4 regions of the Streptomyces sp. NPDC056479 genome follow, and region 4 is predicted to be linked to each of the others. Evidence: riboswitches for the same ligand, from Rfam matches in the RefSeq annotation. Region 4 holds a riboswitch; each other region holds the start of a gene.
What was found. A riboswitch is a leader RNA that binds a small molecule or an ion and turns the genes downstream of it on or off. The one in region 4 is predicted to bind cyclic di-AMP.

Region 1: it holds a riboswitch for cyclic di-AMP, as region 4 does, so the genes downstream of both, ACFQ6S_RS39905 (transglycosylase SLT domain-containing protein) here and ACFQ6S_RS41555 (NlpC/P60 family protein) in region 4, are expected to answer to the same signal.
Region 2: it holds a riboswitch for cyclic di-AMP, as region 4 does, so the genes downstream of both, ACFQ6S_RS23895 (transglycosylase family protein) here and ACFQ6S_RS41555 (NlpC/P60 family protein) in region 4, are expected to answer to the same signal.
Region 3: it holds a riboswitch for cyclic di-AMP, as region 4 does, so the genes downstream of both, ACFQ6S_RS36850 (C40 family peptidase) here and ACFQ6S_RS41555 (NlpC/P60 family protein) in region 4, are expected to answer to the same signal.

Annotation. Positions count from the first base shown of each region.
Region 1 covers NZ_JBHTRZ010000013.1:132,776-136,958, reverse strand. The annotation lists gene ACFQ6S_RS39915 (polyprenyl synthetase family protein) at 1-666, opposite strand, end outside; partial or broken gene ACFQ6S_RS39910 (MFS transporter) at 874-1,392, shown strand; cyclic di-AMP (ydaO/yuaA leader) riboswitch at 2,293-2,477, shown strand; gene ACFQ6S_RS39905 (transglycosylase SLT domain-containing protein) at 2,483-3,211, shown strand; gene ACFQ6S_RS39900 (HAD family hydrolase) at 3,246-4,076, opposite strand.
Region 2 covers NZ_JBHTRZ010000006.1:101,948-106,130, forward strand. The annotation lists gene eno (phosphopyruvate hydratase) at 1-501, opposite strand, end outside; gene ACFQ6S_RS23895 (transglycosylase family protein) at 880-1,569, opposite strand; cyclic di-AMP (ydaO/yuaA leader) riboswitch at 1,574-1,773, opposite strand; gene ACFQ6S_RS23900 (transglycosylase family protein) at 1,983-3,017, opposite strand; gene ACFQ6S_RS23905 (cytochrome P450) at 3,184-4,183, opposite strand, start outside.
Region 3 covers NZ_JBHTRZ010000011.1:242,817-246,999, forward strand. The annotation lists gene ACFQ6S_RS36840 (ATP-dependent Clp protease proteolytic subunit) at 8-643, shown strand; gene ACFQ6S_RS36845 (hypothetical protein) at 651-959, shown strand; cyclic di-AMP (ydaO/yuaA leader) riboswitch at 1,301-1,510, shown strand; gene ACFQ6S_RS36850 (C40 family peptidase) at 1,514-1,987, shown strand; gene ACFQ6S_RS36855 (LysE family translocator) at 2,040-2,654, opposite strand; gene ACFQ6S_RS36860 (LysR family transcriptional regulator) at 2,746-3,672, shown strand; gene ACFQ6S_RS36865 (ATP-binding protein) at 3,677-4,135, opposite strand.
Region 4 covers NZ_JBHTRZ010000014.1:160,207-164,389, forward strand. The annotation lists gene pcrA (DNA helicase PcrA) at 1-2,062, opposite strand, end outside; cyclic di-AMP (ydaO/yuaA leader) riboswitch at 2,435-2,603, shown strand; gene ACFQ6S_RS41555 (NlpC/P60 family protein) at 2,612-3,787, shown strand; gene ACFQ6S_RS41560 (tellurite resistance/C4-dicarboxylate transporter family protein) at 4,130-4,183, shown strand, end outside.

The DNA.
Region 1 (4,183 bases), on a different contig from region 4:
CACGTCGTCCGCCAGCTGGAAGGCGACCCCCAGCCGCTCCCCGTACTGGGTCAGCACATCGACCACCGTCTCGTCGGCGCCCGACATCATCGCCCCGAACCGGCACGACACCGCCACCAGCGACCCGGTCTTCCCGCTCAGCACATCCAGGTAGTGCTCGATCGGGTCCCGCCCGTCCTGCGGCCCCGCCGTCTCCAGGATCTGCCCGGTGACCAGCCGCTCGAACGCCTCGGCCTGCACCCGAACCGCCTCGGGCCCGAGGTCGGCGAGGATGTGCGACGCCCGCGCGAAGAGGAAATCGCCGGTCAGTACGGCAACCGAGTTCCCCCAGCGGGTGTTCGCGCTGTCGACCCCGCGCCGTACCTCCGCCACGTCCATCACGTCGTCGTGGTACAGCGTCGCCAGATGGGTGAGCTCCACGACGACGGCCGACGGCACGACCCCCGGCGCATACCGGTCCCCGAACTGGGCGGCGAGCATCACCAGCAGCGGCCGGAACCGCTTTCCGCCCGCCCGCACCAGATGCTGGGCGGCCTCGGTGATGAAGGGGACCTCACTCTTGGTGGCTTCGAGCAATCCCTCCTCGACAGCCGCCAATCCGGCCTGGACATCGGCTTCCAGAGCCTGGTCCCGCACGCTCAGCCCGAACGGCCCGACGACGGTCACGAGGGGTCTCCTGTCTGCTGGTGTCCACTGGCGGTTACACGGTTTGTCGATAGGTCGCTGCCATCACTCAAGTCAGCGTATCCGGTCACGTTTCGATCACCGATGCCGCCCACCCGTCCACCACGGGCGGTATCGGATCACGGCCGGTATTTTTTTGATCACCTGATAAGGCCGGATATCCATCGACTTATAGGGAAGTAGCGGTCGATGTCGCGAACCGAAGTCGGCATCGAGCCCGGGAGCGGCCCTCCGCCCCGCGACGACCGTGCCCTCTCCGGCCAGCCCAGAGGCCTGCTCACCCTCTCCGGGCCCGAGGCCTGGGAAGGCTTCTCGCTCCTCGACATGCAGACCATCCTCGCCTTCCGCTTCGCCGACACGGTCGCCTCCGGCGGTATGGGCATGTCGGCCGGAACCGCCGCCTCCGTCTCCGCCGCCGGCGGCCGGCTCGCCGACCGCAGCGCGGTGCTGCGGGGCGGCGTACTGATGGCCGGCGGCCACTGGGCCATGGCGGTGCCGACCGCTGTCATGGCCTGGGCGGGCCTCGGCCTGATCGGCGCGGCCACGGGGCTGCCGAAACCTGACGTCGCCGCTGCGGTCGGCAAGCTCTACCGCACCGACGACGACCGCCGTGACGCGGGCTTCGCGCCCTCCTGCACGGTGATCGACATCGGCACCTTCGCGGGCCCGCTCCTCACCAGCCCGCTCGGCGACCACAGGGGCCGGCGCTGAGGCTTCTCGGCGGCCGCCACCGGCCTCGTCGTCGGCGCCACCCGCGCCGTCCCGCTCGCCGCCTACGTCGCCTACGCCGCCTCGACGGTCGTCGACTTCAACCTCTTCCAGGCGTACTCGGCGCGCCGACCAGACGGGGGTCCCGCTCATGCGCATCCGTACGTCCTTTCCCTACGAGACGACCCACCACGACCTCCGTATTCCCCCGCCGGACGGAACATGCCTCTACCCGCGAGCCCGTCCCGGCGCCCTTCGAGGTCGAGGTCGCCAACTGGCCGACGGCCCAACCCTGGTGCGACGGCAGGGTCGGCAGGTCCGGTACCTCCTGACGCGGCTTCAACTCCCTCCAGAGCGGACGATCGCTATGACAACGACGGGCACTGGATGGGAGGTTCCGCCCTCCTGGCCGACATGCACGCCTGGGCGTCGACGACGCTCGCCTTCGCCTCCCGACCGCCGGACCCGTGCGCGACGTGGCGCCCGACGGCTCACCGACCCTGGTCACGCGCGGCGTGCCGAACCTGTCGGCCCGCCACGGCCATGACCGCACGGTGCCATGGGAGCCGGGGGCGAAGAGGTTCTTATCCACCAGACCTGGCAAAAACGGACTCCACGGACAGCCGGTCAAAGGCGAGTTGGAGCCATTGCCCGATTTGCCAGTCTTGCGCCGCGAGTGAATTGGGTCACTCGGACCCGTCTCGAGACCCGACCCGGCGCGCCCTCTCCCCTCCTTGCGCCGAAGGCAAGTTGAGGCTTGGCAACCGCAAAGGATCAAGCGCCCCATTCACCCCAGACCATGGTCAACCGGCACGTCAGGTGACCACGGCACTTGTTCCGGGCATGTGCTCTCGCATACGTTCCCGCTCGTCGGGCGGACGCCTAATCCTGCCGCCGCCCGAGTCATCCCCGACGTAACTCACACACGCGCGGCAGGAGCGGGGGACCCAGGTAAGTCGCCGGACCGGACGCCTTGATGGCGCACCGGACCGGCTAGGGGTGAAGTCGCACTGCCGTAAGGCGGTGCGGCCGGGCATCTCCCGCCCGAACCCGACAGCTCACCTCGCAGGCGCCGGAGAGGAACAGCGCCATGCCCCGAGGCAAACACCGCCGCCCCCGCACCAACCCGCTCACCCGCCGTGCCGTGATCGCCGGAACCGGCACCGCGGCCCTCGCCCTCCCCCTCCTGAGCGCGACCACCGCGAGCGCCGCGGAGCCTGCCGCGGCGAAGATCGGATCCGTCACCTACACCACGAAGAAGGGCGATTCGCTCTACGGCATCGCGGAGCGCTACGACGCCCAGGGCGGCTGGAAGCAGCTCTACAAGGACAACCGCAAGGCCGTCGGCGACAACCCTCGTCTGATCCACCCGGGCCTCGACCTGAAGGTCCGGGCCACGAAGAAGGCGAGCACGCCGAGCAAGACGGCCGACACGGCGTCCGCGCCCGTCAAGAAGTCCTCCGTCGCCCAGGCCACGCAGTCCTCGGTGAAGACGTACCCGAACAACCTCGACGGCTGGATCCGCAACGCGCTGGACATCATGTCGCAAAACGGAATTCCGGGTTCTTACGAGGGCATTCACCGCAACATCATGCGTGAGTCGTCCGGCAACCCGCTGGCCATGAACAACTGGGACTCCAACGCCGCGGCCGGCACCCCGTCCAAGGGCCTCCTCCAGGTCATCGACCCCACCTTCGCGTCCTACCACGTGCCGGGGACGGTGTACGACCCCTTCGACCCGGTCGCGAACATCACGGCCGCGTGCAACTACGCGGCCGCGCGCTACGGCTCGATCGACAACGTGAACGGGCCCTACTAGGAGAAGTAAGCGGCCTACCGGCGCATATCGCTACTTACTGGACGATATGCTCCAGACTCCCCGCGAACAGCCTCTCGAGGACGACGGCGATGCCGTCGTCCTCGTTCGAGAGGGTGATCTCGTCGGCGACCGCCTTGAGTTCGGGATGCGCATTGGCCATCGCGACGCCCCGGGCGGCCCAGTCGAACATGGGGATGTCGTTGGGCATGTCACCGAAGGCGATGGTCTCGCGCGGACCGAGGCCGAGATGCTCGGCGGCGAGCGCGAGACCGGTCGCCTTGGTGATGCCGCATGGCTGGAGTTCGACGGTGCCGGGCCCCGACATGGTGACCGTCGCCAGCGAGCCGACCACCGAACGCGCCGTCGCCGCCAACTCGTCGTCCGACAGGCTGGGATGGCGCAGCAGCACCTTGCTGATCGGCTCGCACCACAGGTCGTCGCGGCGCCTGACGCGTACGGCGGGCAGGGTGGGGTGCGGCATCAGATACCCGGGCTCGATGAGCGTGAGCCCGTCCACGCCGTCCTGGTCGACGGCCGCGTACACCTGCCCCACCTCGGCCTCGATCTTGCCGAGCGCGGTCTCCGCCAACTCCCGGTCCAACGTGACGGACCACAGCAGACGATCCGCGCCGGCGTCGTACAACTGCGCGCCCTGTCCGCACACCGCGAGCCCCCTGCTGCCCAGGTCGTCGAGCAGCGGCCGCACTCTGGGCGCCGGCCGTCCCGTCACGACGAGATGCTGGGCGCCGGCCGCCGCCACCCGCGCGAGCGCGTGAAGGGTCCGGTCGGAGAGTGTGTCGTCACCTCGGAGCAGCGTCCCGTCCAGGTCAGTGGCGATGAGTGAATATGCGATGGGTGGGGCCATGATCAGAGAATACGGACAGGAAGCCCCATCGACTCGACCTGAACCGGACGGCTGCTGTGTTCACATGCGTTGACACCTGTTCCGGTTCCGCTTCTGCTTCCCCGCCC
Region 2 (4,183 bases), on a different contig from region 4:
GAACTCCTGGATGTCGACGTTGGAGTCCGCGTGGGATCCACCGTTGAGGATGTTCATCATCGGGACGGGGAGCAGGTGCGCGTTCGGGCCACCGAGGTAGCGGAACAGCGGGAGGTCGGAGGCCTCGGAGGCGGCGTGCGCGACGGCGAGCGAGACGCCGAGGATGGCGTTGGCGCCGAGCGAGCCCTTGTTGTCGGTGGCGTCCAGGTCGAACATCGCCTGGTCGATCAGGCGCTGCTCGGTGGCGTCGTAGCCGACCAGCTCCGGGCCGATCTGCTCGATGACGGCGAGGACGGCCTTCTCGACGCCCTTGCCCTGGTAGCGGTTGGGGTCACCGTCGCGGAGCTCGATGGCCTCGAAGGCGCCCGTGGAGGCGCCGGACGGGACGGCGGCACGACCCGTGCTGCCGTCGTCGAGGCCGACCTCGACCTCGACCGTGGGGTTGCCTCGGGAGTCCAGGATTTCCCGGGCTACGACGACGTCGATGGACGGCACGAGCATCTCCTTCTTCGGATGTGACGCGGGTACGCAGACCGCGGTGGGTACTGCGAGACGAGCCTAACCGGCTCCGGGCGTTCGGCCAGCGGTCGACCGCCCCGTGGACAGAACCGAGAGTAAATTGTTTCCGAACGGAACAAAAACGATCCGCGCTCGGCCCCGTGTCCGGACCCGCGCTCGGACCCGCGCTCGGACCCGCACAAGAAAGAGCCCCGCCCCGGTGCGTACGGGGGAAAACGCACCGAGGCGGGGAGTTCGTGGGGACGGGGGTGGCCCTCACGACGCCTTCACTATGAGGTCCACGGATGTGAAGGCGCTGTGGTTCAGCTGTCGGCCGCGTAGTACCGCGGGCCGCCGGATGTCGCGGCCCGCCGCGCCGGCTTACTTCAGGTGCAGCTGCTGACCCGGGTAGATCAGGTTCGCGTCCTCGACGATGTCCTTGTTCAGCTTGAAGAGGTTCTCCCAGCCGCCCTTGACGTTCTTCTTCTCGGCGATCGAGCTGAGGGTGTCGCCCTTGACGACCTTGTACTCGCCGTCACCCTTCTTGACCTTCTTGCCGGTCGGGGTGGTGACGGTCTTGGTGCTCTTCTTGGCGGCCGGGCGGTCGGCGGAGCGGGAGGCCGACTGCTGCTCGGAGGAGCGGGTGGTGGTCTCGCTGCTCTGCGAGGAACCACTGGCGGAGGAGCCGTTGTAGGCGGCGCTCGACAGGCCGGTGCCGCAGTTCGGCCAGGCACCCTTGCCCTGGCCCGCGAGGACCTTCTCGCCTATCTCGATCTGCTGGGCCTTGGTGGCCTGGTCGGCGGTGGAGGCGTACTGGGTACCGCCGTACGCGGCCCAGGTGGAGGCGGAGAACTGCAGACCGCCGTAGTAGCCGTTGCCGGTGTTGATCGACCAGTTGCCGCCGGCCTCGCACTGGGCGACGGCGTCCCACTCGGAGGCGGTGGCGGCCGAGGCGCTGCCGGCGGCCATCAGCGGGGCGGCGACGGCGGCGGCACCGGTGACGCCGACGACGGCGATGGCGCGAGCGGCCTTGGACGGACGACGGTGCTTGCCCTTGCTGGAAAACAGCATGGTTGGATCCCCTCACCGACGCCTACGAGGTGAGCTGTCGGGTTCGGGCCGGTTGAGTTGCCCGGCCGCGCACGTTCGCCTCTCGGCTCCCGCTGCGCGACTTCACCCCGAGCCGGTTCCGGCCGTGCGGCCCCGAAGGACCTCAACTGCCGGACCCGGCGCAAACCTTGGGTCCCCCGCTCCTGCCTACGGCGCTTGACGCGACGACTGTTCCCGTACGGCCGCCGGCAGGATTCGGCGTGACGGCTGTCGGGGCTCGCACTGGTGGCGAGCGGTCATGACCGTAGACACGCGAATCGGGGAATTACAAAGACGATCAGGGCTTCTGAGATCTATCTCTCACTGCTTTCAAAACGGACATTACATGGCGAAACGTGACGCGAACTGCCGCTGTTTTTCGCCCTGTTCGACCATTATTCGGCAGGGACGTCCAGGGTCTGACCGGCGAAGATGTGGTTCGCGTCGGCGCCGATGGCCTTCTTGTTCGCGTCATACAGCGCGCGCCACCCGCCCTCGAGCTCAAGGGAGTCGGCGATGGAGGCGAGAGTGTCGCCGGGGCGGACGCTGTACGAGGCGTGGCGACCGGAGGACTTGACGGCGCCCTCGACGGCGGCGCTCTCGTCGGCGCTGGGGCCGCGATGACGCCCGGAGCCGGCCGCCGCGTCGTCGATCGACCCGGTGTCGACAAGGCTCCAGGAGCCCGCATCCTGCTCAGAGTTGTCCTGATTGTCGCTCTTGGGGGTCTCTATGGGAGAGCTGTCCGGCGACTGTGAGGCTTCCGAGTCGGGTGACGCATCGGACTTCGCAGACTTGTCGGCCGAAGCGGACGATGAGGGCGAAGACGAGGAATTATCGGGCGATTCGGACGAAGCGTCGGATGAGTCGCTCGGCGAGTTCGAGGCATCGCCGGACGAGGCCGACGCGCCGGAGGACTCGGAATCACTCGATGAATCAGATGAACCCGACGAGCTGGACGAGCTGGACGACTTGGGCGAATCGAGCAATCCGGAGGATCCGGACACCTCGGAGGGCGAGTCCTCCGCCACCCCGGTGTCGAGGTCGACCGAGCCGGACGCCTTGGTGAGCCCGTTGAGCACCGCACAGGTGCCCCAGGGGCTGGTCCCCCGGTCCGCCAGGACGTCCTGCGCCACGGCGATCTGCTGCGAGCGGCTGGCCAGGTCGGGGGTGGAGGCGTAGTCGAGGCCGCCGAACTTCTCCCAGTCGTCCTGGGTCAACTGGAGTCCGCCGTACCGCCCGTTGCCGGTGTCGGCGCTCCAGGAGCCGCCGCTCTCGCACTCGGCGACCTTGTCCCACACATTGCCGTCGGCCGCGCTGGCGCCCGAGGCACCGAGGAGCGGGATGGCGATGGCGGAACCGGTCACCCCGGCCGCGACGAGAAGAGCCGGAGCCTGACGAGGGCGACGGTGACGACCGTTCCCGGAGAGCATGCGGGCGCCTTTCACGAGACAGCAGTGACTGTGGCGCGTGAAACCTGGGCGCCTTGTTGATCCGTGAACGTATAGGCAGACGATCACTTGTCACAAGTTAATGCCGCGTAGATCACGTGAAGATCACAGACTTGAGCGCATGTCACGTTCGCGAGGGCGGACAGACTCACCCAAGCGGGGTGAACTCCACCGGAAGAGTGCGCAGTCCGCGCATGATCAGTCCGCCGCGCCATCTCAACTCCCCCGGATCCGCCGCGAGTCGGAGGTCCGGGAGGCGGGTGAGGAGCGTGCCGAGGGCGGTCTGGCCCTCCAGACGGGCGAGCGGGGCGCCGAGGCAGTAGTGGATGCCGTGGCCGTAACCGAGGTGCTGGTTGTCACGGCGGCCCAGGTCCAGGACGTCCGGGTGGCCGAACCGCGCCGGGTCGCGGTCGGCGGCGGCCAGGACGACGAGGACGGCGTCGCCGGCCGCGATCTGCTGCCCGCCGATGGTGAGCGGCTCGGTGGCGAACCGCCAGGTGGCGAGCTCGACGGGGCCGTCGTAGCGCAGGAGTTCCTCGACGCCGGTCTCGAGGAGGGCGGTGTCGTGGGCGGCCAGGGAGGACTGGAGACGGGCGCGCTGCTCGGGGTGGGTGAGCAGGGCGTAGGTGCCGTTGCCGATGAGATTGACGGTTGTCTCGAAACCGGCGAACAGCAGGATGAAGGCCATGGCCGCGGCCTCGTTCTCGGTGAGGTGCTCACCGTGGTCGGAGGCGCGGATCAGGCCCGAGATGAGGTCCTCCCCGGGGTCGGGGGTGGCGGGGAGTGCCTCGCGCTTGCGGTGGATGAGGTCGGCCAGATACCCGCGCATCTTCTTCACCGACCGCGCGACCCCGCCCCTCGGGCCGCCCTGGTGCCGGATCATCATGCCCGCCCAGTCCCGGAAGTCGTCCTGGTCCTCGCGGGGGACGCCGAGCAGGTCGCAGATGGCGTAGATGGGGAGCGGGAAGGCGAACTCATGGATCAGGTCGGCACTCCCTTTCCGCGCGAACTGGTCGATGAGGTGGTCCGTGAGCTCCTGCACCCGGGGGGCGAACTCGGCGACCCTGCGGGGCGTGAAGGCCTTGGAGACGAGCCGGCGGAGCCTGGTGTGGTCCGGCGGGTCGATGTTGAGCAGATGCGTCATCAGC
Region 3 (4,183 bases), on a different contig from region 4:
GTGAGCCATGACCCGACCGTCCGCCCGCCATGTACTGCCCGAGTTCACCGAACGCACGAGTTCAGGCCTCAGGACGCAGGATCCGTACTCGAAGCTGCTGGAGGAGCGGATCGTCTTTCTCGGCACACCGGTCGACGACACCTCGGCGAACGACGTGATGGCGCAGTTCATGTACCTGGAGCACAAGGACCCCGACCAGGACATCTCGCTATACATCAATTCGCCCGGCGGCTCGTTCAGCGCCATGTCGGCGATCTACGACACCATGCGGTTCGTCGCCTGCGACCTGGAGACGATCTGCCTGGGGCAGGCGGGCTCGGCCGCCGCCGTCCTGCTGGCCGCGGGCACGCCGGGCAAGCGGTTCGCGCTGCCGGGGGCACGGGTGGTGATCCATCAGCCCGCGCTTCCCGAGCCGGTCGAAGGCCAGGCCAGCGATCTGGCGATCCAGGCCGGGGAACTGACGCGCGTTCGGGCCCGGCTGGAGGAGATGCTCGCCGAGCACACCGGGCGCAGCCGCGCACAAGTGGCCGAGGACATCGAGCGGGACAAGATCCTGACCGCCGAAGAGGCCCTGGAGTACGGGCTGGTCGACCGCATCATCCCCAACCGCAGGTCCACGCTCGCGCCGCCCACGGGGCGGTGATCGACCGGTGCTGCCACCCGAGCTGCCTCCGCTGCCCGCGCTGACCCGCGCGGAGGGCGAGTTGATCGACCGTTACCTCGATGTGGTGGACCTGCTCGGCCGGATCAACCCGGCACAGGACGGCGACACCTACCGCGGACTGCGTGCCGCCCAGGCGCTCGTGAGCAAGGCGGCCGAGCTGCGGGACGCGCTGGCGCTGATGCACCGGCGCGGCGAGACGGAGCTGCACGCGCCCACGCTGGCGCGTGCGTTGCGCGTGCTGGACGGAGAGCGCCGCACGGCTCGCGTCACGGTTCCGCCGCGCTCCGACAGTTGACGACGCGTACAGCCGGATTCCGGACGCCCCGACCCACTGACGAGGCGTCCGGAGCGGGGCTGAAACGGACCAAATGGCGTACCCCCATTCGGTGTAGACGACTCTCCTTTTGCGCGGCCGTCAGGGTTGCGCAACGGGCACGACCCCAAGGCGGAATTAGTCGTTCCATCCCTGGTCCGGGACTCCTCGGGCCTCTGGACACCCGCGCGAACGGGTGAGTACCCACCCGAACGGGTGAGTGGTGAGTAACCCCACAAATCCTCGATTCCGTTGGGTATTTCGTTCATCCGTGCGTCAAGATCCCTGACTGACGACAAGCCCCCGCCACAGCGGCGGGGCGGTCCGGGCGGACGCCGAGTCCTGCCGCCGCCCGGATGACCGGTCGACAGGAGTGGATCGGCAGGAGTGGAGGACCCAAGCAAGACGGGTCGCCGGAGCGGACGTTCGTTCGAGCCGAGCAACCCTTGGGGTGAAGCCGCGACAAGCGGCCGGGCAACTTCGCCAGCCCGAATCCGACAGGTCATCCTTCACAGGCGGCTGACGAAGGGTTGCGCATGACTGCGCTCAATCGTGTCCCGTCGCTCATGGTCCGCGCCGGTACGGCGTCGGCCCTGACCATTGCCGCAGTGGGCGGCTCGATCGTGGCGCCCGGCTTCGCCTCCGAGGCGCAGGCCGCCACGCCGGCGTCGAAGGCACTCAAGGTCGCGGCCTCCAAGAAGGGCTCCCCGTACAGGTGGGGCGCCACCGGGCCGAACCGGTTCGACTGCTCGGGGCTCACGCTGTACTCGTACAAGAAGGCGGGCAAGAAACTGCCCCGTACGGCAGCCCAGCAGTACAACAAGACGCGCCACATCTCCGGCAAGAACCGCAAGGCCGGGGACCTGGTGTTCTTCCACTCGGGGTCGTACGTCTACCACGTCGGCATCTACGCCGGGAAGGGAAAGATCTGGCACTCCCCCAAAAGCGGGGACGTCGTGAAGCTCCAGAAGATCTGGACCAGGAGCGTCTGGTACGGCCGGGTCAAGTGACCTTCCCGGGGGCGGTGGCGGCGGCCTGACACGCCGTCACCGGTCCCGGGCCTCAGCGGGCCGACAGCGGCGCGGCGAGGAGCGCCACGCCGAAGGCGGTCAGTGCGATGCCGGTGACGAGCGTGACCGTCCGGGCGGCCCGCGGCCGGCGCAGCCACCTGCCGAGCCGGTCCACCAGCAGGGCGACGACCTGGAACCACACCAGCGCGATGGCCAGCACGATCAGGGCGAGCAACAGCGTCCTGGGCAGCGCCGGAGAGCCCGCGGGCACGAACTGCGGCAGCACGCTGAGAAAGGTCAGGGACGCCTTCGGGTTGAGGGCGTTGGTGACGAAGCCCTGCCGCAGGGGCCGCGCGGTGGAGTCCTCGCGCTCGTCCACCGCTTGGGTGTGCCGGTGGCGCAGTGTCTGGACGCCCAGGTACAACACATAGCCGCCGCCGACCACTTGGAGCGCGCGGAACAGCGCCGGTACGGCGGCCAGCACCGCGGCGACTCCCACCACCGCCAGCGTCACATGGATCAGCAGCCCGGCCCCGATCCCGAGCGCGCAGGCGATGCCGGCCCGGCGGGAGACGAGGGCGTTGCGTACGACCACGGTGAAGTCGGCCCCGGGCATGGCGACCAGGCCGGCGGAGACCCCGGTGAAGGCGATGAGCTGAGCGTCCATGGCGTCCAGCCTGCCGCGCGGAAGCCTTCAGCAGGTATTTCGAATATCCTGGGAAGCCCTAAAGCATTGGTTAAGACAGAGCGGGGCCCGCATGTACGACCCGACCCGGCTGGCCGCCCTGGTGGCGGTCGCGGAGGCCGGTTCGATCACCCGGGCGGCGGAGCGGCTCGGCTACACCACGCCGGCGCTCTCCCAGCAGCTGGCCAAGCTGGAGCGCGAGACGGGCTGCGCTCTCCTGGTACGGCACCACCGGGGCGCGCGGCTGACGGGTGCCGGCGAGCTGCTGGTGATCCGGGCCCGGCGTGTACTGGACGAGCTAGATCGGGCCCGGCACGAACTGGCCCGGCTGACCGGGCTGACGGGCGGCACCCTGCGGCTGGCGACCTTCCAGACCGCGGGCATCCATCTGCTGCCCCCTGCGCTCAGCGCCTTTCGCCGGGCGCATCCGGACGTGGAGCTGACGGTCGCCGACTACGAGCCCTCGGCCGGTGTCGCCGCGGTGGCGGCGGGCGAGGTCGACCTGGCGCTCACCCACGCCTACGAGCCCGGGGAACCGATGCCGCTGCCCGCGTCCGTGGGCATCGAGCCGATCCTGGTCGAGGAACTGGTCCTGGTGTCCGCTCCGGGCCATGTCCTCACCAGTGGGGCGGCACGGCTTCCGCTGGCCGAGCTCGCCGGGCAGCCGCTGATCAGCATGGCGCCGGACGCTCCCGCCCGGCGCGGCGTGGAGGCGGCGCTGGCGGGGGCGGGGGCCACGCAGTCGGTTCTGGTCCCGACGCCGGGGTATCTGCTGGTGTGCGCGCTGGCCAGTGCGGGACTCGGGGTCGCGGTGGTGCCGGAGATGGTGGCGCGCACGTCGGTCACTCCGGTCGGGGTGCGCGCGCTGGAAGGCGGGCGGTTGCGCCGTACGGTCTCGGTCGCCTTCCGGAGCGAGGAGGCGGCGCCTGCCGCGGACGCCTTCCGGGCCCTGCTGCGCGGCACGTTCGGCCGGTCCTCCGGGCAGCTGCCGCAGGCCTGAGGGGCTACGGTTCCTGCGGTCCCGCGGCGCCGACCGGTGCGGCGGGCACCGTCCAGGGAAGTTCGATGGAGACGGTCTTGCCGCCCTCGCGGGTCGGGCGCACTCTCAGTTTGCCGCCGCACTCCGCGGTCAGCCAGCGGATGATCACCATGCCGCGTCCGTTGTCCTGCTGCACGGCGGCCGGTAGTCGCTTGGGGAAGCGCGGATGGCTGTCGGTGACGCCGATGCGCAGGTGTTCGTCACGGTCGAGTACGAGGTCCACCGTGAAGGTGGGTGACTGTCCGAGGGTGTGCTGTACGGCGTTGGTGGTGAGTTCGGAGACGATCAGGCGGATGGTGTCGGCCACTTCCGTGTCCGGTGGCAGCCCCCACTCCGCGAGGGTGGTGAGCACATAGGCCCGGGCCGCGCGCACCGAGGCGGCATCGCTCGGCAGAGTGACGGATGCTTCCAGGTGATCTGCCATGGCGACGTCGTCCCTTTCCCACGGGACCGGAGTCCGACACGGAGCGGA
Region 4 (4,183 bases):
CGACGTAGGCGAGCCGCCGCTCCTCCTCCAGCTCCTTGGTCTGGCCGAGGGCGCGCATGTGCGGGAAGACGCCGTCCTCCATGCCGGTGAGGAAGACGACCGGGAACTCAAGGCCCTTGGCGGTGTGCAGGGTCATCAGGGTGATGACGCCCGAGCCGTCCTCCTGCTCGTCCGGAATCTGGTCGGAGTCGGCGACGAGCGCGACCCGCTCCAGGAATGCCGCCAGTCCGGCGGAGGCCTCGCCCTCGCCCGACTCCTGCTCGAATTCCAGGGCGACGGCCGCGAGTTCCTGAAGGTTCTCGATGCGGGTCTCGTCCTGGGGATCGGTGGACGCCTGCAACTCGGCGAGATAGCCGGTCCGTTCCAGGACCGCCTCCAGGACGGTCGCCGGCCCCGCGCCGGACTCGACGATCGTACGGAGCTCCTCCATCAGCGTGTTGAACCGCTTGACGGCGTTGGTCGACCGCGCGGCCATCCCGTACGCCTCGTCGACACGCTTCAGCGCCTGTGGGAAGCTGATCTTCTCCCGCTGCGAAAGGGCGTCGATCATCGCCTCGGCGCGCTCACCGATGCCGCGCTTGGGCACGTTCAGGATCCGCCGCAGCGGTACGGAGTCCTCGGGGTTGGCCAGCACCCGCAGGTAGGCGAGGACGTCCCGGACCTCCTTGCGCTCGTAGAAGCGCACACCGCCGACGACCTTGTAGGGCAGCCCGACGCGGATGAAGACTTCCTCGAAGACACGGGACTGGGCGTTCGTACGGTAGAAGACGGCGACATCGCCGGCCTTCGCGTCGCCCGCGTCCGTCAGTCGGTCTATCTCCTCGGCGACGAACTGCGCCTCGTCGTGCTCGGTGTCCGCGACATAGCCGGTGATGCGCGCGCCCGCGCCCGCGTTGGTCCACAGGTTCTTCGGGCGACGGGACTCGTTGCGCTCGATGACCGCGTTGGCGGCGGTCAGGATCGTCTGCGTGGAGCGGTAGTTCTGCTCCAGCAGGATCGTCGTCGCATCCGGGTAGTCCTCCTCGAACTGGAGGATGTTGCGGATGGTGGCGCCCCGGAACGCATAGATGGACTGGTCTGCGTCACCCACCACGCACAGCTCGGCGGGCGCGAGGTCGTCCTCGCCGGGCGGCACGTCGACGGGGTGCTCGCTGGTCCCGACGAGCTCGCGCACCAGCGCGTACTGCGCGTGGTTGGTGTCCTGGTACTCGTCCACCAGCACATGGCGGAACCGCCGGCGATAGTGCTCGGCGACATCCGGGAAGGCACGCAGCAGATTGACCGTCGTCATGATCAGGTCGTCGAAGTCGAGGGCGTTGGCCTCCCGCAACCGCGACTGGTACATCGCATAGGCCTGAGCGAGGGTCTTCTCGAAGCCGTCCGTCGCCTGGGCGGCGAAGTCCTCCTCGTCGATCAGCTCGTTCTTCAGGTTGCTGATCTTGGCGCTGAAGGACTTGGGCGGGTACCGCTTGGGATCGAGGTCCAGATCACGGCTCACGAGCGCCATCAGCCGCTTGCTGTCGGCGGCGTCGTAGATCGAGAACGAGGACGTGAACCCGAGCTTCTTGCTCTCCCTGCGCAGGATGCGCACGCACGCACTGTGGAAGGTCATCACCCACATCGCGTTCGCACGCGGGCCGACGAGCTGCTCGACGCGCTCCTTCATCTCGCCGGCGGCCTTGTTGGTGAAGGTGATCGCGAGGATCTGCCCCGGATGCACGCTCCGCTCGGCCAGCAGATGGGCGATGCGATGGGTGAGCACACGCGTCTTGCCGGAGCCGGCCCCGGCCACGATGAGCAGCGGGGTGCCGGAGTGGACGACGGCGGCGCGCTGGTTCTCGTTCAGCCCCTCCAGCAGTGCCGCGGCGTCGATGGCCGGGCGCGGGGCGCCGTCGCGGTAGTAGGCGTCCCGGTCCGGTGGCACGTCGAACTTCCCACCGAACAGATCGTCCGGAACCGGCTCCGGAGCGTGATCGCCCTCGGGCGGTGGTGGCGGCTCTTCCTCGTGGGCCCGTGGGGCCTGGAGGTCCGCCAGGAAGCTGTCGTCAAAGAGGCTGCTCATCGCTCTCCGAGTCTAGGCCGCCCCACTGACAGCCCGCCGCCGCCCCGAGAACATCACACGTTCCGATTCCCGACGATCTTCCGTTCCCACCCACCCGAGAGCCCTCTCACCCCCCGCGACCAGCCCCTCACAACCTGCGATCACCCAGACAGAACGGCCGATTAACCCGACAAAAGCCACTAACCAGCCCACTCCTCGGAGAAGCGCACAAACAGTCACACACTCCCCGAATCAAGCACCTTCAGTCCCGCCCTGACTCAAGGTCACGAAAATGTATCGGGCATATCGAACATCAACCTTCACAGGCGCCACACGAGTTGGCTACCGTGCCGGACAGGCCGTACGACCCCCACCGGCGAACGACGCCGGGCCGCACGGCCTCCGCCGAGTCCGGCGCGTCTCACGGCGCGCGGAGCCGGGGACCCACCGAACTTGGGGTGAATCGGCCCGACTTCCCATCCGGGAGCGGCCGTAGGGCAACCCTTCCGAACCACCCGCCCGAACCCGACAGCTAACTCGGTAGGCGGAGCATGGAAGGAGTCGCCTCCCTTGGCGTCGCACCGCAAGTCGCGTCCCGCTGGTACGCGCGTAGCAGGCATACGGACCCCCGCCCTCGCCACGGCGGCCCTCACCTCCGTCGCCCTGCTGTCCCAGACGGCCAACGCGAGCCCCTCGACGGACGACAAGCCCAGCCTCGAAGAGGTCGAGAAGAAGGTCGACGACCTCTACCGCCAGGCGGAGTCGGCGACCGAGAAGTACAACGCGGCCAAGGAGAAGACCGCGAAACAGCGCAAGCGCGTCGACACCCTCCTCGACGACGTCGCCCAGCGCACCCAGAAGCTCAACGAGGCACGCGAGGAACTCGGCCGCTCCGCCGCCGCGCAGTACCGCACCGGCGCCTCGGCCCCCGACACGGCGACCTTCCTCCTCGCGGACACCCCGCAGGACTACTTCGACCAGAGCCAGCTGATGGGCCGCATGACGGACCGTCAGAAGGAGTCGGTCGACGAGTACGTCACGCAGCAGTCGGCGACGATGGAGAAGCGCAAGGAGGCCACTGAGAGCCTCGAGACGCTCACCGAGTCGCAGAGCGACCTCCAGAACGCGAAGACCACCGTCCAGCAGAAGCTCTCCGACGCACGCGAACTCCTCTCGAAGCTGACGGCGGAGGAGAAGGCCCGCCTCGCCGCGATCGAGAAGCGCAAGCAGGAGGAGGCCGCGCGCAAGGCGGCCGAGCTGGCCCGCCAGCAGGCGGAGGCCGAGCGCCAGCGCCAGGAAGCCGAGCAACAACAGCAGCAGGAGAACACCGAGCAGCCCCCGGCCGACTCGGGCACCTCGGACTCGTCCTCCTCGGACAGCTCCTACGCCACCAAGGCCGAGAAGACCTTGGCCTTCGCCCGCTCCCAGATCGGCAAGCCGTACGTCTGGGGCGCCACCGGCCCCGACTCCTACGACTGCTCCGGCCTCACCCAGGCCGCCTGGAAGGCCGCCGGCGTGGACATCCCCCGCGTCACCTACGACCAGGTCAACGCCGGCACCACGGTCCCCCTCTCCAGCGCCCAGCCCGGCGACCTGATCTTCTTCTACGACGACGTCACCCACGTGGGCGTCTACATAGGCAACGGCATGATGATCCACGCCCCGAAGCCCGGCGCCTACGTCCGCGAGGAGTCGATCTACTACGACGGAGAGTCGTCGATCCACAGCGTGGTCCGCCCCGCCTGACCCGGCCCCTCTCCCCACCACGCGCGCGCGGGCCACTCATAAGGCCACGCGCGCGTGCTTCGTCAGTCGCACCGAAACGCACCCGCACCCGCGTACGGCGGCAAGGGGCTGTGCCGGGGGGTGTCCGCCCGCAGCGGCAGGCGTCAAGAAACAGCACCTCCTGACGCCCAGCAACCGCCGGACCGAGGACGGACACCCCCCGGCACGGCCCCGACCCAGAGCGCACCCGCAGGCGCCAGGCGCACCCCCACTCGCCGAAGCGGGCCGCCGCAGGCATCAACGCACACCCAACCCCCCGCGCGCCCCACCCCCAACCCCCACCCCGCTCCATAGCATCGCCCCATGCCCGCCAGCACCACCCCCACCTCCCCCCTCCACACCTGGTGGTCGCAGCGA